Regions from separate parts of the Paenibacillus rhizovicinus genome, predicted to be linked through region 1. Evidence: riboswitches for the same ligand, from Rfam matches in the RefSeq annotation. Region 1 holds a riboswitch; each other region holds the start of a gene.
The links. A riboswitch is a leader RNA that binds a small molecule or an ion and turns the genes downstream of it on or off. The one in region 1 is predicted to bind thiamine pyrophosphate.
Positions count from the first base shown of each region.

Region 2: another riboswitch for thiamine pyrophosphate. It lies ahead of GZH47_RS17270 (ABC transporter ATP-binding protein); the one in region 1 lies ahead of GZH47_RS01785 (acetylornithine deacetylase).
Region 3: another riboswitch for thiamine pyrophosphate. It lies ahead of thiE (thiamine phosphate synthase); the one in region 1 lies ahead of GZH47_RS01785 (acetylornithine deacetylase).

Region 1 is NZ_CP048286.1:394,325-404,858, reverse strand. It holds gene hutI (imidazolonepropionase) at 1-772, shown strand, start outside; gene hutG (formimidoylglutamase) at 769-1,737, shown strand; gene GZH47_RS01815 (Rrf2 family transcriptional regulator) at 1,934-2,437, opposite strand; gene GZH47_RS01810 (carboxymuconolactone decarboxylase family protein) at 2,754-3,215, shown strand; gene GZH47_RS01805 (YjjG family noncanonical pyrimidine nucleotidase) at 3,322-4,032, shown strand; gene GZH47_RS01800 (LysR family transcriptional regulator) at 4,172-5,059, shown strand; gene GZH47_RS01795 (DnaJ family domain-containing protein) at 5,218-5,730, shown strand; gene GZH47_RS01790 (alcohol dehydrogenase catalytic domain-containing protein) at 5,918-6,970, shown strand; TPP riboswitch at 7,076-7,187, shown strand; gene GZH47_RS01785 (acetylornithine deacetylase) at 7,257-8,582, shown strand; gene tenA (thiaminase II) at 8,579-9,250, shown strand; gene GZH47_RS01775 (ABC transporter substrate-binding protein) at 9,247-10,260, shown strand; gene GZH47_RS01770 (DUF2500 domain-containing protein) at 10,417-10,534, shown strand, end outside.
Region 2 is NZ_CP048286.1:3,831,939-3,842,472, forward strand. It holds gene GZH47_RS17240 (catalase) at 1-1,083, opposite strand, end outside; gene thiE (thiamine phosphate synthase) at 1,564-2,196, opposite strand; gene thiD (bifunctional hydroxymethylpyrimidine kinase/phosphomethylpyrimidine kinase) at 2,255-3,079, opposite strand; gene thiM (hydroxyethylthiazole kinase) at 3,119-3,919, opposite strand; gene GZH47_RS17260 (ABC transporter substrate-binding protein) at 3,959-4,987, opposite strand; gene GZH47_RS17265 (ABC transporter permease) at 4,984-5,772, opposite strand; gene GZH47_RS17270 (ABC transporter ATP-binding protein) at 5,744-6,547, opposite strand; TPP riboswitch at 6,641-6,744, opposite strand; gene GZH47_RS17275 (globin-coupled sensor protein) at 6,919-7,917, opposite strand; gene hmpA (NO-inducible flavohemoprotein) at 8,173-9,390, shown strand; gene GZH47_RS17285 (Crp/Fnr family transcriptional regulator) at 9,468-9,974, opposite strand; gene GZH47_RS17290 (hypothetical protein) at 10,170-10,534, shown strand, end outside.
Region 3 is NZ_CP048286.1:3,924,504-3,935,037, reverse strand. It holds gene GZH47_RS17700 (ABC transporter ATP-binding protein) at 1-1,754, shown strand, start outside; gene thiO (glycine oxidase ThiO) at 2,214-3,413, opposite strand; gene GZH47_RS17690 (thiazole synthase) at 3,410-4,276, opposite strand; gene thiE (thiamine phosphate synthase) at 4,281-5,246, opposite strand; TPP riboswitch at 5,592-5,696, opposite strand; gene GZH47_RS17680 (YceI family protein) at 5,869-6,402, shown strand; gene GZH47_RS17675 (hypothetical protein) at 6,651-7,886, shown strand; gene GZH47_RS17670 (glycosyltransferase) at 7,883-8,632, shown strand; gene GZH47_RS17665 (glycosyltransferase family 4 protein) at 8,638-9,960, shown strand; gene GZH47_RS17660 (glycosyltransferase family 2 protein) at 10,026-10,534, opposite strand, start outside.

The DNA of each region.
Region 1 (10,534 bases):
CGACATTGCATCGACGTTCATGGGCGCGCATGCGGTACCTGCCGAGTACAAAGGACGGACGGACGAGTACGCGGACCTCGTGTGCGAAATGCTCCCGCGGATCGCGGAAGAAGGGCTGGCGGAATTTTGCGATGTCTTCTGCGAGCACGGCGTCTTCACGGTGGAGCAATCCCGCCGGATCTTGCTTGCAGGGCGGCGCTGCGGCCTGCATTCCAAGATTCATGCCGACGAGATCGAATCGCTCGGCGGCGCCGAATTAGCGGGGGAGCTGGGCGCGGTATCCGCCGATCACCTGCTGGCCGCTTCCGACGAAGGCTTGCGCATGCTGGCGGCCAATGGCGTAATTCCGGTGCTGCTGCCCGGCACGTCGTTCAATCTGGGACTGAACAGACACGCCCGGGCGCGCGATATGATCGACAAGTTCAACCTGCCGGTTTCCTTGGCAACGGATTATAATCCCGGTTCTTGTCCGACCGAATCCATACAGCTCGTGATCATGTTGGCATCGCTGAACTTGAAGATGACGCCGGAAGAAATCCTGACGGCCTGCACGATCAATGCGGCCTGCGCGATCGGGCGCGGCCATCGGATCGGAACGATCGAGGCCGGGAAACAAGCGGATATCGTGTTGTTCGATGCTCCGAATTTGGCTTATCTGCCGTACCATTTCGGCGTCAACCACGCGTACGGCGTAATCAAGAACGGGCAGGCCGCCGTATGGAACCGGCAAATCGTCAAGCCCCGTTCAAACTCGGGGGAAGGGACGCCATGAGCCGGGAGATTCCTTATTTGAAAGCTCCGGACGAAGCGGGATTTCGAGACCGTTTCGAGACGAAGGTCGCGCATTGGATTCGCCGCTGGGACGGCGCGGAGCAGCTGCTTGCGGGGATCGTCGGCGTGCCGTTGTCGAAGTCCTCGATATCGGTATCCGGCGCTTCGACCGCGCCTGCGGCGATTCGCGCCGCGTTCAACTCATTTACTACGTATTCCATGGAGTACGGGGTCGACTTGCAGGCGTTCGCCGTCCGCGATCTGGGCGACATCCGAATGCATGCAACGGACATCGCCGAATGCCATCGGCGGATCGAAGCAAGCATGCACGCGTTGTACGAAGCGCTGCCGACACTCGTTCCGATCGTCATCGGCGGCGATCATTCGATCAGCTTCCCGTCGGTCAAAGCGTTCGCAGGGCGTTACCCCGGCCGGAAAATCGGAATCGTTCACTTTGACGCGCATCATGACGTGCGCAATTACGAAGACGGCGGGGCGACCAACGGGACGCCGTTTCGCGGTATCTTGGAATCAGGTCTAGTAGAGGGGCGCCATATCGTGCAAATCGGAATACGAGGATTCATGAATGCGAAGCCGTATCATGATTATGTCGTGGGCAAGGGGGTTCGCGTCTTCTCCTCGCGAGACGTTCGGCGCATGGGAATCGATCCGATTCTCGATCAGGCGCTCGCGCTGGCGGGCGAGGGGACGGAGGCCATCTATGTCAGCTTCGATGTCGACGTGATCGATCAAAGCTTCGCTCCCGGCTGTCCGGCCATCGGAACAGGGGGGATGAATCCGTGGGATGCGCTCGATGCGCTCTACCGGCTTGGCGCGCTGCCGCAGGTGAAGGGGATCGATTTCGTGTGCATCGACCCGTCGGCGGACGTGCGCAACATCACCTCGCGGCTTGCGGTGCAATTCATGCTCGGTTTCTTGGCGGGCATGGCAAGCCGGCCGGGTTAAGTCCGGCATGTACCATAGTGGATTGGCTTCCGTATTCGCATTCGCATTCGCATCCGTATTCGTTTTCGCATGAGTATCCGTACACGTATCCGCATTCGTTCAAATACACTCATGCGCCTCAACAAAGGCACGTGAGTGTATTTGCATTGCGTTAGTCGGGCAACATCTTCAATAGAACCGTTGCATTTAACTTTCGCTACATACGACTGCTGCCGGCAAAAAAATCACGCGTCTCTTGGCGCTGCTTCGGCGCCAGCACGCGATCAAGCTCTTCGTTCAGCCACAGCAAAGTCTTGCCGCGCAGCGTATTTCGCATGCTTTCTTCGGCCTCGAGCATCGTTAAGTTAATGAGGCAGGGAGCGGCTCGCGTGCATGCAGCAACTTCTTCGTCGCGGCAGAGGTAGCTGTTATTTTTAATGTTTTTGCATTGAAAGATCCGGCTGGTGCCTTCAACGGCCTGAACGACATCCCAGAACGAAATTTCTGCGGCAGGCTTGGCTAATTTATAACCGCCTTTGACCCCGGGAACGGAGCTGACGATGCCCTCCTTCGCCAATTTGCCGAAAATCTTCGATAAGTAGGTTTCCGAAATCCCTTGGAAGGCGGACAGCTCCTTGATGCCGATAGTCGCGTCAGCCTGAATATCGATCAGATAAACTAAGCAGTGCAGTGCATATTCAACGCCTATACTATATTGCATGCAGACACCTGCTTTCTATGCGCACAAGTTGATAATCAACATATTAGGTCGATTGTTTGCCTTTTGTCAAATGGCGGATTGCTGGGGATATTGCAGACAAAATGCCGTTTAATGGTTGGTTGACAACCTGCAGCGGAAGGGTTATATTGTAGACGTAGTTAATCGTCGACAACATTAATCGACGATACATTTTATCGACGTCGTATTCATTCACGGATGATTCCTGAATGATGTACCGTGCAGCAGGTGATACTCAGTTCGTATGTTTGAAGTTGTGTATCGGCCTAATTTATAATTTGAAGGAGTGTATCGACGAATGGAAATGAGATTGGATTATATGAAAGTGCGCCCGGAATCTCTGCAAGCGTTGTTGAAAATGGAAGGCTTCGTGAAGAAGAGCGGCCTTGATTCGACGCTGCTGGAATTGGTTAAAACTCGCGCTTCGCAGATCAATGGCTGTGCCTTCTGCCTCGATATGCATACGAAAGATGCACGTGCAATGGGGGAGACGGAACAACGCCTTTACCTGTTGAACGCATGGCGCGAAGCGCCGTTCTATACGGATGCGGAGCGGGCTGCGCTGGCGTTGACCGAAGCAGTGACCAAAATTTCCGAAGGCGGCGTATCAGCGGCGCTCTATGAAGAAGTGCGCAAACATTTTGACGAAGGGCAGTACGTTGATCTGCTGATGGCGATCAATACCATCAACGCTTGGAATCGCATGGCGATCTCGACTAATATGGTACCAGGCGCTTATCAGCCGGCTGTTCAAAAATAATCATCGCCTGAAAAATAAAACCGTTCGAAAATAAACCGTTCGTTGACGACAAACTCCCCGTGCCGTGTGCGCGGGGATTCTTCGTACATCCAAGATTGGAGGCAGCATGACCTACAGCATCCTTCTATTCGATCTCGACGATACGCTGCTGGATTTCGGCAAAAAAGAGACGGAATCGTTAACTGACTTGTTCCAACATTACGGCTATACGTATTCGGATGATGTTCTTCAACACTATAAGTCCGTCAACAAACAATTATGGACCGACTACGAGAATGGCAGCATTCCGCTCGATGTTGTGCTGAACACGAGGTTTTCGGCTACGCTGTCGAGGCTCGGGCAGGACGTGGACGGGCTTGAATGGGAGAATCGGTACCGTGATTTATTGGGCGGCGGAACCCATATCTTGATCGATGGCGCCATGGAAGTCTGTCAACGGCTGTCCGTCACCCATCGGCTGTTCGTGATCACGAATGGCATCACCCGCACGCAGATCAATCGATTGCAGCTGACGGGCCTGCATGATTATTTCGAAGCGATTTTCGATTCGCAGCGTATTGGCCATCAGAAGCCGTCGACGGCTTTCTTCGATTATGTGAGGCATCACATTCCGGGATTCGAACGTGAGAAAGCGCTGGTCATCGGCGATTCGTTGCATACGGATATCAAGGGCGGCCTGCAGTCGGGCATCGATACCTGTTGGTTCAACCGGACGTCGCAGCTGAATCCGCCTTCCATTCCGAGCACGTACACCATCTCGAATTTAAGCGAGCTTATCGGAATTTGCGGGTCAGGTTCGGGTTCAGGCGACTATTGAAGATCCCGGATATTTCCAATGCGGCAGCAACACAAGATATCTAAACGAAAATTGAAGGGGAGGTGCCGCCAAGGCGGATCTCCCTTTTTTCTGTTATAATAATTCGACATCTTGTATGAGAGGAGATAACATATTTGATATGAACCATTCACAGTTATCGTTATTCGTGAAAATCGCCGAGTCCGGCAGCTTTACGAAAGCCGGACAGGAATTACATATGACGCAGCCGGCCGTGAGCCGGGCCATCTCGACGCTCGAAGCCGAACTGGACGTTAATCTCCTGATTCGGGACCGCAAGAACGGCGTCCTGCTGACGGATATCGGGAAACGTCTGCTCGTGGTGTTCCGTGATATTCTGAACGGCTACGAGAAGGTGGATCAGGAAATCAAGGCGGAGAAGGGCTTTGAAGTAGGGACGATTCGCATCGGGGCTTTTCCGGCGGTATCCGCGAGGTTTCTGCCAAGCATTCTGCGGGTGCTCGGGGGCAAATATCCGGGCTTGAAGTTCATTCTGCACGAAGGCACGATCGACGAAATCCGGGGCTGGCTCGCTTCCAGGTACATCGACGTCGGATGGATTATTCCCCCGAGCGAAGAGCTGGAAACCGTTCCCTTTCTGCGCGATCAATTGTCGCTGCTGCTGAGGGACGATGATCCGCTCCAGGAGAAAGACGTCATTTCCATTCAAGATTTGGAGCAGGCCCCTCTGATTCTCTGCCGCGGCGGATTCGATACGCCGATTATTGAGTGGTTTCATAACAACGATGTCGCGCTGAGAATGGAATTCGCGGTTCAAAACGTCAGTACGGCGCTCAGCATGGTTCAAGAGGGACTTGGCCTAGCGATCCTCTCCGATACGGCGATGACCTTCTCCGTCCTGCCGCCCAATGTGCGGATACGCAAAATCGAGCCGCAGCCTTTCCGGGACATTTGCCTGGCCGTGCCTTCCATGAAGGAAGCTTCCTTGGCAGTCAGGCTGTTTATCCAAACCGCGCTTGAGCTGAACCGGACCGACGGCGAGCTATAGCGGTGCGCACCGTAGTCGCGTTCGCCATTCAAGCGGAAATTCATCGGCGCTCCGTTCAATAAATTGCCAAAGTCTGCAAGCGCGCGGTGTTGCTGGCATGGATACAATAGGACTGTAAAGCATTTCCTGCATTCAAACCTGAAGAGGCGGTGAGTGACATGGGATTATGGTTCAGAAAGAATCATGCACGACGACAAGATTCGGAGACTGTGCCGGCAACATCTGCAACGCCCGAGACAAGCGAGACAGCTGACGATACGAATGCGGAAGAGAAGAATACGGCCGAAACCGCGGTATCCTCCAGGCAGTATTGGAACTCCGATCTGTCTGCGCAGGATTGGATGAGCGAGATGTATCGGGAACAGGAACGGCGAGGGGCTTTCGAGCATTTGGCAGGCAAAGGGAAGCAGCTCAACGTCCCGTCAGGAGATGTTACGAACAGTATCCTCAAGGAAGCGAACTTCTTGCCGGCCTGGCTAATCTTGCAGCATGAGATTCGGGATCAGCTGCAGGGGCTGCTCGAAACGGGCTCTTCGGTTAGTCTGGAGTCCGCGCTCGAAGATCTGAACAAGAAGATTGCCAAGTACAACCAGATGGTGCCGAATCCGATGCTGCAGAAGTGGAAACTGAACGGGGAGAACATGCGGCAGCAATTCGAGCGTTGGAAGTAGAACCGCTTGCTGGTAATGGCGGGGTTCGTTGAATAGAGCGATGTTTGGAACGCTTGCAGACAGAAGACACGGAGGATTGTCCCCTTGTGTGCCGCTAAATTAAAGCGCTATCATTAATTGTGGCCAGTCAGGTACAAGCTGGTTGTTTCTAGTAATTGCTTTCAACGCATCGACTAGGAGGGGATACATGATACCGCAAACGAAAATGCAAGTGCCGTTATTCGCCGGTGATGGACGTATCGATTGGACGACCAGAGAGGTGCCGAAGCCGGGGGCGGGGCAGCTGCTTATGCTCATCGAGGCGAACGCGCTTTGCGGTTCGGATCGCGGGCAGTTTTACCGCGGATCGGAGGTTACGCCGGGCCACGAGGCGGTCGGCGTCGTGGTCGAAGCCGGTCCGGATACGTCGGCTGCCGCGGGAACCCGCGGCGTTATTTATGCCAAGGATTATTGCGGCGCGTGCAGGTTCTGCCGGATGAACATGACGAACCAATGCGCGGCAAGCCGCGGCGTGATCGGGTTCAGCGAACATGGCGGATACGATCCGTACGTGCTGATCCACGAACGGATGCTGTTTCCGATCGGCAGCGACATCCCGGCTGGGGAAGCGACCTTGCTGCTCGATATCATGGGCACCGGCAGCCGCGCCATCAACCGCGCCCGGGCGCTTCATTCCGATATCCGGTCGGTGCTCGTATGCGGGGCAGGGCCGATTGGTCTTGGCCTTCTGGCCATGGCCAAGCTGCTGCTCGGCGATGACGTGCCGGTCGCCGTATCGGACTTCGTGCCGTACCGGCTGGAGCTGGTCAAGCAATTGAAAGGCATTCCGATCGCGCTGCAGGAGACGACGCTTGGAGAAGGGATCGCGGCGGCCGGCATGAACGGGGTCGACGTCGTCCTGGACGCCAGCGGCAAGGAAAGCGCGCGCCGTGCCGGGCTCGCCTTGCTCCGTCCAGGCGGGGTGCTCGTCTGCGTCGGCCACGGGGAAGGCCTGTCGTTCCGCGCGGCGGAGGAGTTGATCAACGTCGAGAAGGCCGTGATCGGCAGCGATTATTTCAGCTACGGCGATTTGGAGCGGAATTTGGCGCTATACCGCGCGCACCGCGATTATCTGGCGCGGATCATCACGCACCGCTTCCCGGCCGACCGCCTGCAAGAGGCGTACAAGCTGTTCTTCGAATCCGGGCAGACGGGGAAAGTCGTCGTCGAGCATGCATACGAAATTCGCGGGCAGGCCTAATCGAGACTCGCATGGAGCAGCTGCTTCGGATCGGCAGCGTATTCCGATTCGCGAACGCTAATTCTCCTTGTCATTTCCAATATCATGCGCTATAGTGAAACTAATTTAATAGACTACGGGTGCTGGATGAAATCCGGCTGAGATAGGGAATGTTCTTTCCCTGACCGTTAATCTGAACCAGGTAATGCTGGCGTAGAGAACGTATCGAATTCAAACCATTCGTTTATTCTCGAATGGTTTTTTTCTATTGTTCATGCCCGCAGCCTTAAGCGAAGGAGTATAGACGATGGAGACTTTGATTGCACGCTTGCAGCAGCAAGCGGAGGAGAGACAGGATGAGTTATTCGCTCTCCTGGCCCAGCTGGTCGCTTATCCGACGGTCAGCCCGCCAGCGCGGAATACGTTGGAGGCGCAGCGGTTTCTGGAGCGGCAGCTCCGAGAGAGCGGCTTCGAGACGGAGCTGTGGGAGGTGTATCCCGGCGATCCGAACGTGACCGCCGTGAAACGCGGCACGCAGGGAGATAAGTATCGAAGCCTGCTGCTGAACGGCCATATGGACGTCGCCGAAGTCGGGGACGCGCGGGAGTGGCGGTACGATCCGTTCGCTTTGACGTTGAAGGACGGCCGGGCTTACGGCAGAGGCACGGCGGATATGAAAGGCGGGCTGGCCGCGCTGCTGTTCGCGGCGAAATTGCTGGAGGAGTCGGGTATCCGGCTCAAGGGGGATCTGCTGTTGCATTCGGTCATCGGCGAAGAAGCCGGCGAAGCGGGCACCAGGGCTTGCATGGAGCGGGGGTATCAAGCGGATCTTGCCGTGGTGGCGGATACGAGCGGGCTGGCCATTCAAGGACAAGGCGGCGTCATCACCGGCTGGGTAACCGTTCAAAGTCCGGTGACTTACCATGACGGGATGCGATCGCGCATGATTCATGCGGGCGGCGGCGTTCAAGGCGCCAGCGCGATCGAGAAGATGGCCAAGCTGATCGCCGGCCTTCAGGAATTGGAGCGGCATTGGGCCGTGACCAAGTCCTATCCGGGCTTCCCGGCGGGATCGAACACGATCAACCCCGCCGTTATCGAGGGAGGCCGTCATGCGGCGTTCATCGCGGACCGGTGCGCCCTCTGGATTACGGTGCACTTCTATCCGAACGAGGATTACGAGTCGGTGGCCGCCGAGATCGAGCAGCATCTGCTCGGCGTCGCCCAAGGCGATCCATGGCTGAGGAATCATCCGCCTGAATTCCGCTGGGGAGGCCGGTCGATGATCGAGGAGCGGGGCGAAGTCTTCCCGTCCCTGGAGCTGGATCCGGATGGCGATGGGCTCGTGAGCTTAGCCGGCATTCACCGGCAAGTGCGGGGCTCGGCGCCGAGCGTCGGCATGAGCCCGTCCGTTACGGATGCGGGCTGGATCGGGCGAGCGGGGATACCGACGCTGATCTATGGTCCGGGCGAGCTGGCCAATGCGCATGCCGTAGACGAAAGCGCCGATATGAGAGAACTGGTCGACTACGCGAAGATCATGATCGCCTTCATTGCCGACTGGTGCAACCGGATGAAACCGGAGTTCGAAGAAGAAGAGATCGCAACCATGAAGGGGAGGGAAACCCATTGAATCCATTCAGTGACAGGTTATATCGTTCCGCGCAGGAACTATGGGCGAAGAGCCATGAGCATCCTTTCTTGACGGAATTACGAGACGGGACGCTGGATCCCGAACGATTCATCTATTATCTCAAGCAGGACTATGTTTATCTGATCGATTACGCCAAGGTATTCGCCATGGGCAGCTTGAAGGCCAGAGACTTGGAAACCATGGCCAAGTTCGCCGAGCTGCTTCATTCCACGCTGAACGTGGAAATGGAGCTTCACCGGCAATATGCGGCGCGTTTCGGCATCTCGCGCGATGAGCTGGAGCAAACGCTCGCTTCGCCGACCACGGTCGCGTACACCAAGTATTTGCTGGATACCGCTGCGCAAGGATCGCTGCCCGAGGTGGCGGCCGTCCTGCTTCCGTGCATGTGGAGCTATCGGGAGATCGGGACAGCTTGCATGAAGGTTCCGGGCGCCTTGGACCATCCGCTCTACCGGGAGTGGATCTTGATGTACGGCTCCGAGGAGTTCGGCGCGCTTACCGACTGGTGCATCGCGCTGATGGATCGACTCGCGGAAGGGCTGCCCGAACGGGAGCTCGCGCAGCTTGAGGAACGCTTCATGGTCGCTTCCAAACTGGAATACATGTTCTGGGATATGGCTTATCGCTTGGAGGCTTGGCCGGTATGAACATAGCGATTCAACGATGGAAGAAAGGCGCATGGCTGGCTGCGGTTCTGGCCTTGGCCATCCTCGCAGCCGTCGGCTGCGGCTCCGAGTCAGGCAAGCAGGCGGAGGGCGGCGAAACCGAACTGACCGTGCTGCTGGACTGGTATCCGAATGCGGTGCATACCTTCTTGTATGCCGCCGAGGAGCAGGGGTATTTCAAGGCTGCGGGCTTGAAGGTCAAGCTGCAGACGCCCGCGGACACGAACGACGCGCTGAAGCTGGTCGCCGCCGGCAAGGCCGATCTGGCGCTCAGCTATCAAATGCAGGTCGCGATTTCGCGCGCCGAAGACATTCCGATCGTATCGGTCGGCGCCATCGTTCGCCATCCGCTCAATCAATTATTGGTGCTGGAGTCGCCGGACATTCATAGTCCGAAGGATTTGGCCGGGAAGAAAATCGGTTACCCGTCTATTCCGCTCGACCAGGCGATCGTCGATACGATGGTGAAATCGGACGGCGGAGATCCTTCGAAGCTCTCCCACGTGGACGTCGGCTGGGACTTGATCCCGGCGATGAGCACCAAGAAGGTGGACGCGATCATCGGGGGCTACGTGAACCACGAGAAACTGCTGCTCGAGAAGGAAGGCAAGAAGCTCGCCGCGTTCGATCCTTCCGATTATGGCGTGCCGGATTATTACGAGCTTGTTCTGACGGCCAGCGAGGACGGCTTGAAGAACAACGGAGCCGCGATCAAGAAGTTCATGGAGGCAGCCGCCAAAGGACAAGCGTATACCGCGAGCCATCCGGACGAAGCGCTGCAGCTGCTGCTGGATCGGCAAGACGAGGAATCTCCGCTCGACGCCGATGTCGAGAAGCAGAGCTTGGCGATTCTGCTTCCGTTGATGGACGCGGGGACGGAGCCCTTCGGCAGCCAAACCGAGCAGTCCTGGCGTTCGATCATCGACTGGCTGAAGGAACACGGGCAATTGAGCAAGGACGTCAATCCGTCGGACGCCTTCCGTAATCTCTAAGCGAAGCGTCGCGATTATTATTGATCCTGCACGCTAACTCAAGAATATACCGTAGACGGAACTCCCTGACGGGAAGGAAAACGCAACTTTCCAAGTCGCGGAAGCGTAAAGGGGATGAGAACAAAATAGAATTTCGGTTCGTTGAGGAGAGCGCATATGAACGGATACCCGGGCGACCCAGGATTTTTTGGAGCTTTAAAGGAACTGCCTCTTCTCTTCAAACTGTTCGGAGGGTTTGTATTCATCGTCGTCGTTGGCGGGTTCTTGTACGTCA
Region 2 (10,534 bases), 3.4 Mb from region 1:
CAAGTAGTTCGTGCCGACCCGGTATCGCTGCGTATCGGAGTAGGAGAACGTCCGGCCCTGCAGCAGCTTGTCGTCGGAGAAGTCGAGTCCGTCCACGAGCACGCCGGTTCCGAACGCCGCTTGCTCCACTTCGGCGAAATAGTTCTCCGGATTGCGGTCGAGCACCATTTTGCCGACGGGGAGGAAGGGGAACTGCGCTTGATCCCACAGCTTCGTCGGGTCGAGCGGATCGTAATCCAGCTCGGTATGCTCGTCGTCGGTCATCAGCTGAACGCTCAGCTCCCACTCCGGATAGTCGCCGCGTTCGATCGCCTCATACAAATCCTGCGTCGCATGGCTCGTGTTCATCCCTTGAATGGCATCGGCTTCGTTCTGCCGCAAGTTCTTGATGCCGTGCTTCAGCGGCTCCCAGTGGTACTTGACCAGCATTGCTTCGCCGTCTTTGTTCACCCATTTGTATGTATTGACGCCGGAGCCTTGCATTTGCCGGTAGTTGGCCGGAATCCCCCAAGGCGAGAACAGGAACGTGACCATATGCGTCGCTTCCGGGGTGCCGGAGAGGAAGTCGAACATCCGCTCCGGATCGGACAGATTCGTGACGGGATCAGGCTTGAACGAATGCACCATGTCGGGGAATTTAAGCGGATCGCGAATGAAGAAAATCTTCAGGTTGTTGCCGACGAGGTCCCAGTTGCCGTCCTCGGTGTAGAACTTCACGGCGAAGCCGCGCGGATCGCGGAGCGTCTCCGGCGAATGGCCGCCGTGCACGACGGTCGAGAAGCGGACGAATACGGGCGTCTGCTTGCCTTCTTCTTGAAAAAGCTTCGCCCGCGTATACTTCGATACTGCCTCATCGCCGACTTTGCCATAGGCCTCGAAATACCCGTGAGCGCCGGCGCCGCGTGCATGCACGACGCGTTCCGGGATGCGTTCCCGGTCAAAGTGGGAGATCTTCTCGATAAAATGGTAATTTTCCAGCGTCGAAGGGCCGCGGCTGCCGATCGTGCGGATATTTTGATTGTCCGAAATCGGATGACCCTGGCGGTTCGTTAGCGTCATATCGTCTTTTATGTCGTTTTCCATAAGGATTGCTGCCACCTTTCTCAAGATTGTCCAGCAATTACTGTGCGCTATTGAAATGGCAATTATACCGGAAAACGGTAATCGGTCGTTCGGCGGAGGACGCCGTTCCCGGTGGATTGCTGCGGCTTATCTGCCGCGGTCAGGTGTCGCCGTGTTTTGTACTAGAAATCGTAGAAAATGACGTGCGAGTAGCTGTCGACGGGTTTTTGTACGAAATGGGCCAGAATGAGCTGGAATTCCTGCAGTGGCAGCAGTTGCACGGACTTAATTTTGCTATTGGCAAAAGCCGCGATTTGAACGGGATTCAGGATAGGGATGCAGGTGATGAGCGGGGATTCAATGGGATGCTCGAAGAAGTGAATGAGGAGCAGAACATGGGTGGGATCCGTAGGATACGCCCCATGTTCTGCTCCTCATTTGAAAGCCCTGCACCTTGCAGCGCAGCGCCAAGCCGTGCACCGCCAGACCGCGCAAATGCGCTTACTTCACGATGCCAGCCGCATCGGCCAGCTGCCGAGCGGCATCCCGCACGGAAGGCGCGAGCGTAATGGCCGAGATGACGGATACGCCGTCCGCTCCGGCTGCAATCACCGCCGATGCGTTGTCCGGCGTAATGCCGCCGATGCCGACGAGCGGTACCGTGATGCCGGCATCGCGCAGCTCTTCCAGCAGCCGCGTGCCCTGCGGCACTTTGGCGTCGGGTTTGGAGCCGGTGGGGTAGATGGGGCCGATGCCCAAGTAATCGGCGCCGTCGGCCAGTGCCTTCCGCGCTTCCGCCACGGTATGCGCGGATACGCCGATGATCGCTTCGGCTCCGATCCGTGCGCGGATCTCGGCTGCAGGCTCGTCGTCCTGGCCGACGTGGACGCCGTCCGCTTTGAGCACGACCGCCAGGCTGATGTCGTCATTGACGATGAACGGGATGCCGTGTTCCCGGCAGACGGCCTGCAGCCGTTTCGCCAGTTCCAGCTTCGCTTCGCCGGCCAGCGAACCGGAACCTTTCTCGCGGAACTGGAAGCACGTAATGCCGCCTTCGATCGCTTCCCTCAGCAGATCCTCAGGATCGATGCCGGCGGGAACGTTCGTGCTCCCCATGATCAAGTACACGCCCATGGCGCGGCGGACCCCGTCTTCTTGTCTATCGGATACGCGGCGGACGCCGTCCCCATGTCTATCGGACATGCGATTCACCCCTCCGTCTGCGCTGATAGGCAAAATGGTTCGTCGGCCCGTGTCCGGCCCCGATCCCAAGCCCGTCTTCGATCGCGGCTTGAATGAAGTCTTTGGCCGTGCGCATCGCCTCGGCAACGGTTCGGCCCTGCGCAAGCTCCGCGGTGATCGCGGCAGAATACGTGCAGCCCGTTCCATGCGTATGCCGCGTGTCGATCCGCTTACTCTCGAGATACGAGAACGATTGGCCGTCGTAAAGCAAATCGACCATCGGCTCGTCCGGAGCGCCGTGGCCGCCTTTAATCAGCGCGTAGCGCGAGCCCATTTCTACGAGCGCCTTCGCGGCTGTTTCCCGTTCCTGCATGCTCGTAATCGACATGCCCGTCAGCATTTCGGCCTCGGGAATGTTCGGCGTCGTGACGAGCGCGAGCGGAAGCAGATGCTTAATGAGCGCCTCGACCGCCTCCCGCAGCAGCAGCTGCGAGCCGCCTTTGGCGACCATAACGGGATCGATGACGAGCTGCCGCCATCCGTAGTGCTCGACTTTCTCCGCTACGGTGCGGATAATCTCGGAGCTGAACAGCATGCCGGTCTTCACCGCGTCCGGCTGCAGATCCGTCCCGATCGCGTCCAGCTGCGCGGCGACAGCAGCGGGCTCAAGCGGGTATACGCCGTGGACGCCGAGCGTATTCTGCGCAGTAACGGCGGTCAGGGCTGACATGCCGTAAACGCCGAGCTCCTGGAACGTCTTCAAGTCGGCTTGAATGCCTGCGCCGCCGCCGCTGTCGGAGCCTGCGATCGTGAGTGCTCTATAGATGGTAGTCATGATGTGTTATTCCTCCTTTGCCGCCGCTGCGGCGCAGCACTAGGCCAGCTTGGCGATAGCGGCTTTCTCTTTCAGTATATCGGATGTCACCAGCGCGAGCTGGTTCAGGAATTCGATCTGGAAGCTGCCGGGCCCCCGGCCTTCCGTCGCCGCATAGGCGAGCTCCGCCGCGACGCCGTAGAAGGCGAGCGCTTCGGCAGCTGCTTCAAGCTGTGCCGAGGGCTCCCCGGCCGCGGCCAGGAAGGCGCCGATCACGGAGCCAAGCAGGCAACCCGTGCCCGTCACTTGCGTTAGAATGGGATGCCCGTTGCTGACGACGAACGTTGTCTCGCCGTCGGTAACGACATCGTCCTTGCCCGTGATGACGACCAGGCAGCCGAGCTTCCGCGCCGCTCGAACGGCCAGCGCGGTAACGTCGCCTTCGCCGGCGCCGGCGTCGACGCCTTTGATCGACCAGCTCTCGCCGACGACGTTGGCCACTTCGGCCACGTTGCCGCGCAGCGCGGTCAGCTTCACTTCGCGCACGATTTGCCGTGCGGCTTCCGTCCGGTAAGGCGTCGCGCCTGCGCCCACGGGATCGAAGACGACAGGAACGCCATGAGCGTTAGCCGACTTGCCGGCCAGCAGGATGGACTGCACGACGGACGCGTCCAGCGTCCCCATGTTCAGCAGCACGGCGCTGGAAATCTTAGCGACATCAGCGACTTCCTCATGCGCATAGGCCATGATCGGCGAGGCGCCCATGGCAAGCAAGCCGTTGGCGGTAAAACCTGTTACCACCCAGTTGGTAATATTGTGAACGAGCGGATTGCGGGAGCGGACCAGATCGAGATAAGACATTGATAATTCCCCCTTAGTGATTTAGATGGTTAGATTCACTTACTTTGTTAGATTCACATAGGCATCGCTAGCGGTTACGCCTGTCGTAAGCAGGCTATTATCCTTGAGCCACGTCTGCACGCTGTCCCAGGAAGCGGGATCCTGCGAGCCGAAAGGCTGGCCTTGATCCGTCATGAGAGGCAGCAGAATTTGCAAGCTCTGTTTCTCGATGTCGGCATCGAGCGGGGAGTTCTTGTCCTCGTGCTTCATCAGCGTCGCGAGCGCTTCGTCCGGATGATCCGCGACGTACTGCTGTCCTTCGGCGGCGGCAGTTACGAATTTGGTCAGCAGATCCTTCTTGTCCTTCAGGCCGTCATCGCTCGCGGCCAGCACAAGCTCGTAATAATCCGGCACGCCGTATGCGGCGGGATCAAGCGAAGTAACAGGATGGCCCTCCTTGGCCAGCAGCAGCTGTTCATGGTTAATGAAGCCGCCGATGATGGCGTCCACTTTGCCCGTCGCGATGGAAGGGATCAAGTCGTAGCCGACGTCGACCATTTTCGCCTTGTCGGGGTCGCCGCCGTCCTGCTTGATCATGGTGCGGGCCATCGCCTCGTACAACGGGATGGAGGAGAATCCGACCGTCTTGCCGGCCAAGTCCTTCGGCGATTGAATGCCGCTGTCAGCCGCTACCATCAGATGGTTGAGCGGATGGCGCACGATCGCGGCAATGGATTTCACGGGAATGTTCTCTCCGCGTGCCATCAGCACCTGCGGCTGGTAGGTGAGCGCCAGGTCGATTTTGCCGGCGGCGACGAGCTTGAGCGCATCGTTCGTGTCGGCAGGCATTTGGATGTCGACATCCAGGCCCGCTTTGGCGAAATAGCCCTCATCCTGCGCGGCGTAGAGAAAAGAATGCACGGCGTTGGGATACCAGTCCAGCATGAGCGAGATTTTCTGAAGCGGTTTGCCGGCATTGCCGTTTCCGGCGTCCGATGTATTCGTCGCATCCGAAGAATTCGATGATCCGCAGCCGCTCAGCAAGAACAGCGATGCGGCAAGAAGCGCCGTTACGATTGGTTTTGTCATGTATGATCCATCCTTCTCTTACGAAGCATAAGGTGTTCGACGAAAGCAATAAGCAGGAAGAAAACAATGCCGAGCGCCGATAGCAGAAACACCGACGCGAACATCGCGTCCGTCTTCAGGCTGCTGGACATGCGCCGGCTGAAATAGCCGAGTCCTTCGCTGCCGCCGAGCCATTCGCCGATCGTCGCGCCGACGACGCTGTAGACGACGGACAGCTTAAGGCCGGAGAAGAACGAAGGCAGCGCGAGCGGGACGTGGATCTTGCGGAAAATCGCCCATCTTCTTGCGCCCATCGTGAGCAGCAGCTCCTTGTAGCCGGCATCGCCTTTGCCAAGCCCGTCGTACGTGCTGACGACGATCGGGAAGAACGCGGTCAGGAAGACGACGGCGATCTTGCTCCAGATCGTGTATCCGAACCACATGATGAAGACCGGCGACAGCGCGATGAGCGGTATGGTCTGGCTGACGATAACGAACGGATATAAGGCCTTGTTCAGCGTGCGGTACATGTGCATGCCGACGGCGAGCAGAGAACCGACGCAGACGGAGAGCAGGAATCCGAGCGCGGATTCCAGTGCCGTGGCGGCGAGATGCCGTCCGAAGAGCAGATCCGCGTCTTCGCCGAGCGCATGGACGATGGACGTCGGGGCGGGCAGGATGAAGAACGGTATCCAGCCGAGCCGGACGCTGCATTCCCAGGCGCTGAGCAGGGCGATCAGCAGCAGCAGGAACAGACCGTACTGCCCGATCAGCAGGTTAATGAACGTCGTGCGTTTGTTGCGCATCCAGCAGCCGCTCCAATTCCTGCCTGAATCGAATGAATTCAGGCTCGTATTTCATGCTGTTCGCTCTCGGCCGCGGAAGCTCCACGCGCAGCTCCAGCAAAGCCTGGCCGCTGCCGGCTGCCGGCATCAGATAGATGCGGTCGCTCAGCAGGATGGCTTCTTCCAGATCATGCGTGATGAACAGGACGCTCTTGTTCAAGCCGCCCCACAGCCCGAGCAGCCACTGGTGCAGCTCCCGCTTGGTCATGGCGTCGAGCGCGCCGAACGGCTCGTCGAGCAGCAGCAGCGGCCGGCCTGTCATCAGCGTGCGCAGAAACGCGACGCGCTGCCGCATGCCGCCCGACAATTCGGCCGGGTAGGCGTGCTCACAGCCTTCGAGGCCCAGAAGTCCGAGCAGTTTCCGGACTTCGGCGGCACCGCCCTTGCCTTGGCCGTGCTTCGCCAGTTCGAGCGGCAGCAGGCAATTGTCCATGACGGTCCGCCATGGAAGCAGCAGATCCCGCTGCGGCATGTAGCCGACTTTGCCTAGCCGCTCGGGCGCAGGCTCGCCGTAGAGCGTCAATTCGCCGCCGATCGGTTCGAGCAGGCCGGCGACCAGCTTGAACAGCGTGCTTTTGCCTGAACCGCTGGCGCCGATGACGGAGACGAATTCGCCCTCGCCAACGTCCAGCGACAGGCCGGAGAACAGACCGCCGTCGCCGTCGCTGGCACGGCCGCGCCCGCCGCCGCGACCGAAAGCAAAAGTGATGTCGCGCAGCGATAATAGGGACGCCATTACGCGCACCTCCTCGTAGACAAAATAAAAACCCGCCCCAGCTTCCAGCAGGAATGGGCAGGTTCCGGTATTCGTACGCAAATCGCGTATCGGATCGGTTTCCATCCACTTCCCTACGCTGGCATCACCCAGATCAGGTTCCAAGGGTCCGCGAATCGGATTCGCGTCTCAGTCATCAGACTCCCCTAGTGAATAAACGGGTATTCGGTTACCTTCAACTATAGCACAATGGGCCTGGAAGGAAAAGAATAGCGTCCGCATCCAGGAGCAATTATAGGAAGCGCTATGGCGAAAAGCCCCGCCTCTGCTAGAGAGAGCGGGGCGCCGCACGTTGCGGATGCGCTCGCCGACAGGCGGCTGCGCGAAACGAACTATCGGATGTGTTCCAGCTCCTGCGTGATCGTCTCGATCATTTGCACGAAGGACGTCAGCTCCTGGGAGCTTGCCGCTTGATCGCGCGCCAGCGTGGAGGTGCGTTCGGCATCCTGCATGACCTCGCCGATGACGCCCGTAATTTCTTGCAGCTTCTCCCGGACGGTCACCAGCGACTCCTTGGAATGGGCGGCCAGCTTGCGGATTTCGTTCGCGACGACGCCGAAGCCGCGGCCATGGTCGGCCGCGTGGGCCGCTTCGATGGCGGCGTTAATGCCGAGCAGCTGGCTCTGGTCGGATATTTCCTGCAGCAGCGAGCCGATGCTGTCGATCTCCCCGATCTTGGCTTGCAGCTCGCGCACCTTGGCGTTCGCCTGGTCCTGGATGTCGGCCGTATGGTTGGCGGAGTCCGCGACGGACTGGCTGCTGCTGCCCAGCTCCACGATCATGGCCGAGAGTTCCTGGACGATGCGGCTGATCGTCGTCAGCGCCGTCTGCTTCTCGTCCGAGAGCGCTTGGATCTTGTCCTTCTCGTCTTTCTCGTACGCTTCCAGCACGAGCTGGGAGTCGAAGTTGAACATTTTGGACAGCGCCAGAATGATCGTCATCCATGAATCCGGGGCGATCTGCCGGAACTGCTCCACGGCCGTCTCCAGGTAAAGCATGTAGGTGCCCAAATACCATTCCGTCGTCAGCCCGATCCGGGAATGAATGTTGCCGATCACGATGCGGCGCTCGATGAACGACTCGTCGATGGTGCCGTCCGTCAGCGACATGAAGTACCAGCGCTGCGTTTCCTTGAGCCGGTCGAGCGAGCTGTGCTTGTCGATGATGGCCCGCAGCTCGGGAACGTCGATTATTCTCGCGTACAGCCGGTCGACGACCTGGTTCGTGATTTGCTCGAACAGGGGACGCTTGCTGTGCAGAAACGCCAAGTCCTGTTCGGTAATGCCGATATACTGCAATTGCTTCTTGCGTTGTTCGCTCACTTGGATCATGGCTGTGAAATCTCCCTCGTTGTGTAAGGTCGGTAGTCTTGCTTATTTTATTCGACAAATTCCTTCATTTCCCTTTTAGTGCATGGCCGCAGGCTGTCGATTTCTCATAATTTACATATTTTGCCTTGCGGCGATACTGGGGCATCCCGAATGTCACGCTTTGTTCGCAAACGCAGTGATTGCAATCACAGGCCGGCCCGCCGACGTGCCTTATACTGAAGTCAATTCCAAACAAGAAGAAAGCGGGGCGTTCCTATGTTAAGCCAACAAGCGATCGCGGTCATCAAATCCACCGTACCGGTCCTGGAGATTCACGGAACGGCGATTACGAAACGATTCTACGAGCGGTTATTCCAAAGTCATCCGGAGCTGCTGAACCTGTTCAACCATGCGAATCAGAAACAGGGCAGGCAGCAGGCCGCACTGGCGAATGCAGTATACGCGGCAGCGGTCAACATCGAGAAGCTGGAGGCGATCCTGCCGGTCGTCAAAGGCATCGCGCATAAGCACCGGAGTCTCGGCGTTAAGCCGGAGCACTATCCGATCGTCGGCGAGCATTTGCTGGGCGCGATCAAGGACGTGCTGGGCGATGCCGCCACGGACACGATTCTTGGCGCTTGGGCAGAGGCATACGGCATCATTGCGGATGTGTTCATTAGCGTAGAAGCGGAGATGTATCGGGAAGCGGAGCGCCAGCCCGGCGGATGGAAGGGATATCGTCCCTTCAAAGTGGCGAGGAAAGTGCGGGAGAGCGATGTCATTACTTCCTTCTATCTGGAGCCCGCGGACATAGAGGCGATCGCAGCCTTCGAGCCAGGTCAGTATATCGGCGTTAAGCTGGAGATTCCCGGCGACGAATACACCCATATCCGGCAATACAGCCTGTCGGGATCGCCGGGCGAAGCGTATTACCGCATTTCCGTGAAGCGGGAAGACGGGGCGGAGGATCATCCGGATGGCCGGGTATCCACGTATCTGCACGAGCACGTTCAAGAGGGGAGCCTGATTCCGGTTTCGGCGCCGGCGGGCGATTTCAAGCTGGATCTCGCCGATGCGCGTCCTGTCGTGCTGATCAGCGGAGGCGTCGGGCTCACGCCGATGGTCAGCATGCTTCGCACGCTGGCGGAAGAGCAGCCGGAACGCGGCGTCACGTTCATACATGCGGCGCAGCACGGCGATAGGCATGCGTTTAGAAACGAGGTCGAGGGCATCGTGAGCGAGCGGCCGAATTTCTCGGCGCACTGGATCTATACGGAGCCGACGGAACGCGACCGTGCGGCCGGGGCCTATCATAAAGAAGGCTATATCGACCTGCCTTGGCTGAAGCAAGTCGCAGCCTCGAAGGATGCGGGGTTCTACTTCTGCGGTCCGCAGCCCTTCATGCAAACGGTGAATAGGGCGTTGAAGGAGTGGGGCGTTGCCGCCGGGGATATTCATTTTGAATTCTTCGGTCCCGCAGGCGTGCTGGACTAAAGCAGGCGCCAAACCCGGTTTGCGCGGTTCGGCTTGCGCCTTCCGGTGCTAGGCGCCGGCCTTCCGCATGAGGCGGCTCAGCGCTCGGACCTCTGCGCGCGGAGCAGCCGGTTGACGGTCTCGCGGCGCAAGCCGATGAGCTGGCCGATCTCGTCCTGCGTCAGCACGTCCGTAAGCGGGGCCTCGCCGATGTAGAGACGAAACCATGTCTGCAGCTTGCGAAGTTTATCGGCAGGAGCCACTTGGGAGAGCTGGTCGATGCGCTGCTGCATCATGCGCAGCTTGTCCTGCAGCAGCAGCGCGATATCCCGGCACCGCGCGGGTTCCTCCTGCAGCCGCTGGTACCATTCCGGCGCGGGGATGGTCTCCGCCTCCGAGGCGGTCAACGCGACGGCGGTACCGAAATACGGATTCGGACTGATTAACGCGTGATGGGGAATGATTTCGCCGGGCGTGATGATATTGACGAGAAGCAGCGCGCCGTCCTCGTGGGTGCGCATGATCTTGAGCAGGCCGCTGCGCAGATGGAAGAGGGGGCCGGATTCGCCTTGACGAAACAGAATCTCGCCTTTGTTAATCTGCATGGACAGGCTCCTTTCGTAATCGGACTCGTTGCCACAGTATATCAGAACCGCAAGGATGACGCCCTACGCCCGCTCTCAAGAGCGCGGCCGGGGCGCTTTTGCGTTCTCCTGCGTTCCGCAGGCAGGAGATGAAGAGCGGCTAGCGAATTCGGTAGAAGTGGAACGGAGAAATTCGGACAGAGGGGAATGATAGGGATGGAAGAATTGACATTGCGGAGCAGCCGGCTGGCTGTCACGGTTAAGCATCCGGGCGAGGTGGGCGGCGCGCGATTCGACCGGACGGGCTTCGTCACGGAAGTCGTATTGGACGGGAAGCATACGTTCTGCGCGTATGAGCTGCCGGGAATCTGGGATCCGACCAAAGGGGCCGGGCTTTGCGGAGAATTCAGCAATCATCGGGCGCTCGGTTATGACGAGGCGAAGCCGGGAGAGTGGTTTCCGAAGTTCGGCGTTGGCCTTCTGCGGCGCGAATCGGACAAGGGCTACGAGTTTATGAAGCCTTACGAGGTCAGGCCTTACGAGGTCGACATCGACCAAGAAGATGAAAGCGTTCTACAATT
Region 3 (10,534 bases), 3.5 Mb from region 1:
GATTTGCCCTGCTCATCGTGCTGTTAACGGCCGTACTCAGTACGTTATTCTCCATCGTCGGCCCGAAAATCATGGGCAAAGCAACGACGAAGCTGTTCGAAGGCATCATGGCCCGCATCAACGGCCAGGCCGACGCGAAGATCGATTTTCATTACATTTGGCAAATTCTCGCCGTGCTCGGCGTGCTCTACATCATCAGCGCCGCGTTCAGCTTCATCCAGCAATACGTGATGGCGAGCGTCGCGCAGAAAACCGTCTACGGCCTGCGCAAGGACGTGAACGAGAAGCTCGAGAAGCTGCCGCTCAAGTTCTTCGATTCCCGTACGCACGGGGAAATTCTGAGCCGCGCCGTCAACGACGTGGACAATATCAGCGGGACGCTGCAGCAAAGCTTAACGCAGTTCATTACGGCGTTCGTCACGCTCATCGGCGTTATCGTCATGATGCTGACGATCAGCTGGATTATGACGCTTATCACGATCGTGACGCTGCCGCTCAGCTTCATTGCGATCAAGATGATCGCGAAGCGTTCGCAGCTGTATTTTAAAGGCCAGCAGAAGGCGCTCGGCGAGCTGAACGGCCACGTCGAGGAAATGTACACGGGGCATAACATCGTGAAAGCGTTCGGACACGAGAAGAAATCCGTTGCCAAATTCAACGACGTGAACGAACAATTGTACGAATCCGGCTGGCGCGCGCAGTTCGTCTCCGGGATGATCATGCCGATCATGGGCTTCATCGGCAACATCGGCTACGTGCTCGTCAGCGTGGCAGGAGGCATCCTCGTCCTGCACGGCAGAATCAACATCGGCGATGTGCAGGCGTTCATCTCCTACTCGCGCCAATTCGCGATGCCGATTACGCAAACGGCGCAGATCGCCAACATTATTCAATCGACGATCGCGTCGGCGGAACGGATCTTCGAGCTGCTGGACGAGGAAGAGGAAGTGCCGGAAGCGGCAAATCCGGTCGCGCTCACGGCAAGCAGCAGCGGCATGAAGGTGCGCGGCGACGTCAGCTTCAACCATGTGAATTTCCGTTACAAGGAAGATACGCCGCTGATCGAGGATATGGACATCCATGTCCGCTCCGGTCAGATGATCGCCATCGTCGGACCGACCGGCGCCGGCAAAACGACGCTGATCAACCTGCTCATGCGGTTCTACGAGCTGAACGGCGGCAGCATTACGATCGACGGCGCGGCCATCACGGACTTGAAGCGCGGCGATCTGCGCAGCCTGTTCGGCATGGTGCTGCAGGATACGTGGCTGTTCAACGGGACGATCCGCGACAACATCGCCTACGGGCGAAACGGAGCGACGGAAGAGGAAGTCTTCGCGGCTGCCCGCGCGGCGTACGCGGATCATTTCATCCGGACGCTGCCTGAAGGCTACGATACGGTGCTGAACGAAGAAGCGTCCAACATCTCGCAAGGGCAGAAGCAATTGCTGACGATCGCCCGCGCCATCCTGGCGGATCCGGCGATCCTCATTCTCGACGAAGCGACGAGCAGCGTCGATACGCGGACCGAGATCCACATCCAGCGCGCCATGAGCGAGCTGATGGAAGGCCGCACGAGCTTCGTCATCGCGCACCGGCTGTCCACGATTCGCGACGCGGACCTCATCCTCGTCATGAACCACGGCACGGTCATCGAACAGGGCACGCACGAGGAACTGCTCGCGGCAGGCGGCTTCTATGCCGACCTGTACGAGAGCCAGTTTAGCCAGAAGCGAACGCTGGACGTTGGTTAGAGCCTGCGGGGCGGGCGGCCTGGCCGGCGGGCGTGGCCCCCGCGGGAGTTACGCCTAGCCGGCGGAGGCGCTAGCCGCAGGCAACGCATAGTCGGCGGGTGCTCGATATAAACAGCATATGAAAGCCCTCTTCCATCAAGCTCAGCTTGATCGGAAGAGGGCTTTTGTTATAACTATTGTAGTGTACTGGGTACACTTCTTGCGGCGGTTTCGCCGGATTTCGACACATGTAGTGTACTGGGTGCAACTCTTGCGGCGGTTCCGGCCGAATTTCGGCCCATGTAGTGTACGGGGTACACTTCTTGCGGCGGTTCCGGCCGAATTTCGGCCCATGTAGTGTACGGGGTACACTTCTTGCGGCGGTTCCGCCGGATTTCGACACATGTACTGTGCTGGGTACAACTCTTGCGGCGGTTCTGCCGGATTTCCACCCGGCCCGGCAATATGACCGGTCCCGCTTTACCGCAGCGCGGGAACGCCGGGCCTTCTGGCGAAACGGTCCGGCGCGAAGCTTGCCTCCGCTCCGGCTACCGGCGGCGCCTCGCCGCGCAGCAGGCAGCCGACCATCGCGGCGGTCGCCGGGCTTAGCAGGATGCCGTTGCGGTAATGGCCCGCGGCAAGCAGCACGTTGGGACTGCCCGGAACCGCGCCGATCAGCGGCCAGCCGTCGCGCGTCGCCGGCCGAAGCCCCGCCCAGCGCATGACGGGCGCCCGTCCGTCCAGAAACGGAAACACGCGCGGCGTCCAGCGCGTAAGCCGGTCGATGCCGCGCTCCGTGACGGAATTGTCATAACCGGCCGAATCTTCGGAGGCGCCGCAGATCAGCCGGCCATCCTGCTTTTGCACCCAATAGGCTTGGCTGGAGAACACCATATGGCGCACGTTCTCCGCCTCGCCGGGAGCGGCACCGCCAACCTCCGCCCCCGTCAGATCAAACGCGCAGATCTGCCCTCGGATCGGATGGACCGGAATCGGAAACCCGCACAGCTCCGCATAGGCGTTCGCCCACGCGCCGGCGCAAATGACAAGCGCATCGCCGCTAACCCGGCCATGCGCGCTCGTCTCCACGGCAGCTTCCACCGTACCGCTGCCCTCACCAACGCCAACACCGGCCAGCGGCACGATTTCTCCCGCGTGCTCGAGAATGCGCACCCCAAGCTTCCGGCATGCCGCCTCCAGCGCAGCCACGAGCTTCGGCGCATGCACATGCGACTCCGCAGGGCAATGCAGCGCCGCGGCGACGCCCGAATGCAGCCGGGGCTCCAACTCCCGCAGCCGCTCCGGACCGACCAGCTCCGCGGACGCGCCGAAGCGCTGCTGCCAAGCAAGCCGCGCCTGCAAAGGCTGCACATCCGCCTCGTGCATCGCCACCGTCAAGCTGCCGCTCGCAACAAGCTCCGCAGACAGGCCGGACACCTCTTCGACGGCTTGCACCCAGGACGGGTAGCGATGCAAGCTGTCCAGACACAACCGAAAAAAAGCATCCGGCTGTTCGCCGTTCTCCGTGAACGGAGCAAGCATGCCGGCCGCGGCGCCCGAAGCCTGGCCGCCGACTCTCCCCGGCTCGACGACGGTAACCGCATCGCCGGCGAGCGCGGCCTCGAACGCGCAGGACAGGCCCACAATGCCGCCGCCCAGGACAACGATATGCCGGCTCATGGCGTTTCGCTCTTCGCCCGCGCCAAGCCCGCCGCCGATGATTCGGCTACGCCCGCGTGCGGCGTCGAGACGCCTTCCTCCATGCTGCTGGCCGAGGCATAACGGCGTTTCGCGATACGGCCGGACAAATACGACAACCGGCCCGCCTCGACAGCAAGCCGCATGGCGTAAGCCATGCCAACGGGATCCTGCGCCTTGGCCACAGGCGTATTCGCCAGTATGCCGGAAGCGCCAAGCTCCATCGCCTGCACGATATCCGCGGCGGAGCCGATGCCCGCGTCCACGATGATCGGCACGCGGGCTTCTTCGACGATCAGCCCCAAGTTGTACGGGTTCAGCAGACCAAGCCCCGTGCCGATCGGCGCGCCGCCGGGCATAACGGCAGCCGCGCCGGCTTCCTCCAGCCTTTTGCATAGGATCGGATCATCCGACGTGTACGGAAGCACGACGAATCCTTCCTTCACCAGCCGCTCGGTCGCACGAAGCGTCTCGATCGGATCCGGCAGCAGCGTCCGCGGATTGGCGCTGATCTCCACCTTAATCCAATCGCTCAGCCCCGCCGCCCTGGCAAGCTTCGCAATCCGCACCGCTTCGTCGGCATTGCCGGCACCCGAAGTGTTCGGCAAGAACATATAGCTGTCTCCGTCCAAATGCTGCAAAATCGCATCGTCCTCGGTATAGTCCAAATTAATGCGCCGCACCGCGAACGTCACGACTTCCGCCGCCGATGCCGCCAGCGCCTGCCTGAATACCGACGGACTCGGAAACCGGCCCGTGCCTAGAAAGAACCGGGAGCGCAGCTTTTTCCCGCCGATTACCAACTCATCCCCGCTGCTATAGATTGACTCATCGAACAATGTCACGTTATTAGCCTCCTCCGACAAAATGGACCAACTCCAGCACGGCGCCGTCCGCAAGCCCTGCAGCCGCCCACGACTCGCGGGCGATAATCTCGCCGTTCAGCTCGACGACCAGGCTCTTGCCGACCAGGCCGAGCGCTTCAATCAATTCGCTCACGGTCCGGGCGGATGTTTCCTCGCGGCGTCCGTTGACAGTGACGGCGAACGTCCCCGACCGACCGTCGGCGCTGTCTCCTTCATGTCCAGCCGACAAGTCCTCGCTCCCGAGCCCGCCAACTACAGCCGTTTCCGCCTGCGCCCGTCCGCGTCCGCTCTCGCCATCCGCTCCCTTAGCCGCAGCCGCGAAGGCATCCAATCGCACACGGAATGCACGGCATGTTTTCGCGGGATCTTCGCTGCCAACGATGGCGGATACCGCGCAAATGCGCGTCGCTCCCGCCGCAAGCACCTCATCCACGTTGCCCAGCGTAATGCCGCCGATGGCGACCCACGGTATCGATACCTGCGCCGCAGCTTCACGCACATACGAGGTCGTGACCGCGGTTCTCCCAGGCTTCGTGCCCGTCGGGTAAACGGGACCGACGCCGATGTAATCCGCGCCTCCCCGTTCAGCCGCAAGCGCCTGCTCCAAGCTGTGCGTAGAGATGCCGATGATCGCGTCCGGCCCGAGAATCCGCCTCGCTTCCGCAAGCGGAAGATCGTCTTGGCCAAAATGCGCGCCGTCCGCGCCTACGGCAAGCGCAATATCGATATGGTCGTTAATAATGAGCGGCACCCCGTAACGGGCCGTCAACGCGCGAAGAGCCCTCGCATCCGCCAAAAGCTCTTCTTTCGAAGCATCCTTCTTCCGCAGCTGCACGATATCCGCGCCTCCGAGAATCGCCTGCTCCATCACCTCGAGCATATCTCGCTCAGGGTGGTAATTCGCTGCCGTTATGGCATACAGCTTGAAGTCCCGCCAGTTTTTCCCCATGATTCAACGCTCCCTCGTTCCGTTCAACTTTACAGGCGAGCGCCGAGCCGCCCGCCGCTTACGAATAATCGAACAGCTGCCCCATGCATGCCGCAGAAACTCCGGGGCCGCACGAAATGAGACGAACGCTAGATTCCAACCGCCGCCCAGCCGAAGCGCGATCCGCTAAGATTCATAGAAAAAAGTCCTAGAAATCAAAAAAACCGCTCCGGCGAGGGAGCGGTGAAATGTCGCGGTCGGCTGCCCGCGGCTGCGCGGCACCCTCTCGGGTGTCTCGGCGGCGGGCGGAGTTTGCGGCATGCCGGGCGGGTAAACGCCGTCGACGATGCCGTGCAAGCTCGGGTCGCACGTACATTCCCACTTTCCTACGCTGGCATGACCCAGATCAGGTTCGAAGGGACCAAGGCATTCGCCTTATCTCAGCCCGTGCGGGCGCCCCTAGTGGATTTCATGGTTAGACTATACCCCCGAAAGGCAACCGCTGTCAACGAGACTTACAGAATCCAGGCTTACAAAATCGCAAGAAAACAAAGATTGACAGAGGGAAATATCTCCATATATACTTACTTTATATAATAAAGTTTATTACTTAATGTAACTAAATAAACGGAGGTTTTCCAACATGTCCACGTCCAAATGGCTCGTCGATGCCACGCACAGCAGCGTAGATTTTACGATCAAACACATGATGATTGCGAAAGTCAAAGGCACGTTCCATGAATTCAGCGCTGAAATCGAAGCGGATCCTACCGATCTGACGACGGCCAACATCCAATTCAACATCGTGCTCGCCAGCATCGATACACGCAACGCCGACCGCGACAACCACCTCCGCACGGGCGATTTCTTCGATATCGAGAAATACCCGACGCTGACGTTCCAATCGACGTCCATCAGCAAAACGGGCGACGGCGAGTACGATGTCGTCGGCAACTTGAACCTTCACGGCCTGACGCGTTCCGAAACGTTCCATGTCAGCTACGAAGGCACGGGCAAAGACCCATGGGGCAACGAGAAAGTCGGCTTCAGCGGCAAAGGCTCCTTCCGCCGCAGCGACTTCGGCCTGACGTACAATGCCGTCCTCGAAACAGGCGGCGTTCTGATCGGCGACGAAGTGAAGTTCACGATCGAGATCGAAGCCGGCAAAGCGAACTAATCGTTATGCATACAGGAGGTCCCCGTAATTGGCAATTTCATTGCCATTTATCGGGGGCCTTTTTTTGTTGGGTCGATTGGCTCGGGGAGGTTAAGCCGGATGGGACGAGGTCCGGGGCCGGCTCGGCGCGAGACAGCCGCTTGTTTAGGCATGTTGCCCTGCCTTTTACCATAAACTGGTGAAGATACAGCCCTGCGCATGCCGCCCTTCTGCGGCCGGCGCGGAACGGCGGGAGTGAGGCGTGACTGATGGACACGGTCGTTGTATTCCCCCACTGCGCGTGGGAGACGTTTCCTTACGGAAGCTTGATCGAAAGGCTTGGGCGGGGCCGGTCCGTCCTCTTCGTCGCGAGCGCGGAAGCCATGGCCGGCGCGCCGCGGCAGTACGGCACGATTACGCTCGAAGCGCTGAACGGCCTCCCGTGGGAACGGGCGGTGGCCATCGTGACGCATCCAAGCTGGGTGTATGAAATCGCCGGACGGAAGCCGGCTGCGCTGCTTGTGCTCCTTCCGGCCGAGCTCGAGAACGGCGAGCGGGATTATTTGGACTGCCGCGATGAATTATGCGCGTTAGCGACGGCCGTCGTGACATCCTCGGAGCCCTTTTACTTCGAGCAGTGGTTCAGGCGGGGCCGGGTTTTTCTCCAGGACGGCCTGGACACGGCCTCCGATTTGCTCGCCGACGCAGCAGCCGCCGATGCCGCCGCGGGCAAGCAGGTGGATGCGCTGGCAGCGCTCCAGCTTCGGCGGCGCGTGGATTTCAGGGAGGAGCAGTTGAAAGCGCTGCGTCCTTCCGCGATGCAGTTTTTCTTTCAAGCGGTCTACTACTATCTGTTGGGAGAAGGCGAGAATGCCGAACGATGGGCATTGGACGCCTTTCACCTCGCCATCCTAGGCGCCGAAGAGGCCCCGGTGGCGACCTATTATCGGTTTCTCTCCGCGATTCGTCTGCTCCAGGGACGCGCGGACGACGCGATCGCAACGTATGGAATCGCCGCGGTGACCGAGGAAGAACGCGCAGCCTGCAAGGAGATGGCCGTCCTGCAGGCTGCCGGCGAATCGCAGCTGGCGGCAGCGTTGTTGTACCGCGCGAATGATGATTTCCGGCAAGCCGCGGCGCTATTGAACCGCGTGCTGGAGCGGTATTCCGCGCCTCAGGACGCAGAGCCCTCCGCGACAAGTCCCGTGCTTGATACGGCAGGCGCGCTCCGGGAGCGTGCCCGTTCCCTCCTGCTGGACGTACAGGAACGGAGCGGCCGGCCGGGAGCCGTGCTCGCCCTGCTCCCTTCGCCGCGTAACGTGAAGGAGCGGCTGCGGCGGAATTTGCTGGAGGGGCGCGCTTTTGCGCTTGAAGGCAGGCTGCATGATGCCGTATGCGCGCTGCTGCAAGCAGCCATGACCGGCTTGGAGCCGCTGCATGCGATCGCCGGCATCGCATCTGCCCGCGCGAAAGCCAAAAAACTGGAAGAGGGGGAATTGACGTGAGCGAAGCGCCGCTGCTGCGCAAGTCCGCCGGCAACAAGCTGACCGCGATGCTGCAGGTGCGCAATGAAGCAGGCCGCTATTTGGAGGCCGCGCTTGCCGAATTATCCGGCTTCGTCGATGAAATCGTCATCGTGGACGATGCCAGCGAGGATGCGACGGCGGACATTTGCCGCTCCTTCCCGAAAGTCGTCCGGCTCGTTCAGCTGCCGACGCCGCTGTTCGGCCAAGAAGGCCGGCTCCGTCAGCTGCTCTGGCAGACGGCCGTCCAAACGGAGCCCGACTGGCTGCTGTCGATCGACGCGGACGAATTTTTCGAACGGAAAGCGAAGACGCAAATCCGCGCGTTGATTAACCAAGACCGCTACGACTGGGTTTCTTTTCGCATGTACGACTTCTGGGGCTCGCTCGCTTACTATCGGGAAGACGAACTATGGCAGCTGCATAAGCGCCACACGATGATGCTTGTCCGCTACCTCCCCCTCTACTCGTATGTCTACCCGGATTGGAATCATCATGTACCCCGCTTGCCGCTTACCTGTTCTGCCTTGCCCGGCTTCCAGTCCGAGCTGCGGGTGAAGCATTACGGCTGGGCTGGCGGCGAAACGGAACGGCGAGCCAAATACGAGCGGTACAAAACGATCGATCCGGACGGGAAATGGGGCAGTCTGGCCCAATACGAATCGATTTTGGACCCCAGCCCCGCGCTCGTTCGCTGGCAAGAGGACGAGGAGGCAGGCAAACCTTGAGAACGGTGACGATTTTGACGCACAGCTATTTGAACGGCTACACGGAGGGAGAAGGCTTCACGCGACCGTTCGGCGGGGGACTGGAACGCTACATGCATGATCTCTGCGCGGTCATTCGGGACAAAGGCTGGCAGCCCGTCATCCGCCAGCTCTCCTATTACAAGAGCTTCGATACCGTCTACGAAGGCACGATCGTACGCGGTTATCCTTATGAGCTGAACGACATCGCTGGCGCTTTTGATCGGATGGCCGCGGACGCGGAGGGGCTGATCATCTATGCAAGCTGCATCTGGCACCCGATCGCCTACAAGCCCGGCAGCATCGGGATTTGCCATGGAATCAACTGGGATTGGCCGGATTTTGGCGACAAGGTGAAAAGCGGCGTCGCATACATGATTCAACTCGCCGTGGACGGACTCGACCGGCTGGTGTCGGTGGATTCGCATTTCCAGACGTACTGCCGCTCGGTCTGTACGTTCGACGATCCGGCGAAGCTCGTGCTGCTGCCGAACGCGGTGGACACGGATTGGTTTGCAGCGGAGTACGCGGAAACGGGACTTGGTGCAGGGAATAGCGCGAGGGGGTCCGAGGTAGAAGGCGCATTAAATGCAGGCGTGGATGCAGATGTAGGTGCGGGTGCGGGTGCGGGTGCGGGTGCGGGTGCGGGTGCGGGTGCGGGTGCGGGTGCGGGTGCGGGTGCGGGTGCGGGTGCGGGTGCGGGTGCGGGTATAAGTGCTGAAGCCGATGTTGCGGAACACGGCGCTTTGCGGCTGTTGTTTCCTAGACGTCTCAGCTATGAGCGCGGCATTGTGCCGATGATGCTTCTGACGGACCGGCTGCTGGCGGAGTTCCCTGCGCTGACGGTGGAATTCGCGGGTGAGCTGGTCGAACGAACGCCGGTGGCCGTCGCTTTTCAGCTGTGGCTCGACACGCAAACGGAGCAGGCCCGCAAGCGGATCCTGCACAACACGTATTCGTTCGAAACGATACGCGAGGCTTACCGGGCAGCCGATGTCGTCATCATCCCCACCGTCTATTCGGAGGGCACCTCCCTCTCCTGCCTGGAAGCCATGAGCTGCGGAAAAGCGGTCGTCGCCACGAATGTCGGCGGCTTAAACGACCTCATCACGGACGGTTATAACGGCCGGCTCGCCGCGCCGACCGTGAATGCGCTCCACGCCGCCGTCAAAGAGCTGCTGGCAGACGCCGGCCTTCGGGAAAAGTACGGCGCGGATGCCGCGAGGACGGCGGCTGCTTTCGATCTCAAACGGTGGAAGCAGCGCTGGGGGGAGCTGCTGGAGGAGCAGTTCGCGCGGAACGGGAGCTGATGGCGGGCCTGCTGCAGTCCATGGCAGGCGTGAATGGCTTACCTGACGGGCTGCATGCTGCCGCTTCACGGCTCGGACCGCCAAGAAAATAGCGCCTGGCTGCTCCGCGGCTTATACAGGCGGGAAGACGGCCGTGCCGAGGATGAGCGGCAGGGCCTCTTCGCTGTACAGCGCGGGCAGGTTTCCGCCCGCGCACGGGGTGCCCGCGGCGCGCGCCAGAGCCGCGCCTGCGGCGGCGAGCCCTGCGGAGGCGGCGCGCCGCTGCCATGGGCGCGCGCCCTCCGCTCGGGCGGCGGCGAGGTCCTCCGCCGCTGCCCGCCATTCGCCGCCGGCGGCCGCGGCCCAGCCGGCCGCCAGGCGGTGCGGCGCAGCCGCGGCCGGGGCAGGCCGGCCCCGCCCGCGGCAAGCGCGGCGCGCAGCGCCGCGAGCTGCGCAGGCGGCGCGGTGCGGAGCAGCGCCGCGAGCAGCAGCGGCGGCACGGCGCGGAGGGCCGCCCGCGCCGACGCCGGTGCCGCCGGGGCCGCGGCCGCATGGAGACGCAGCCATGCGGGCACGGCCCCGAGGCGAAGCAGCG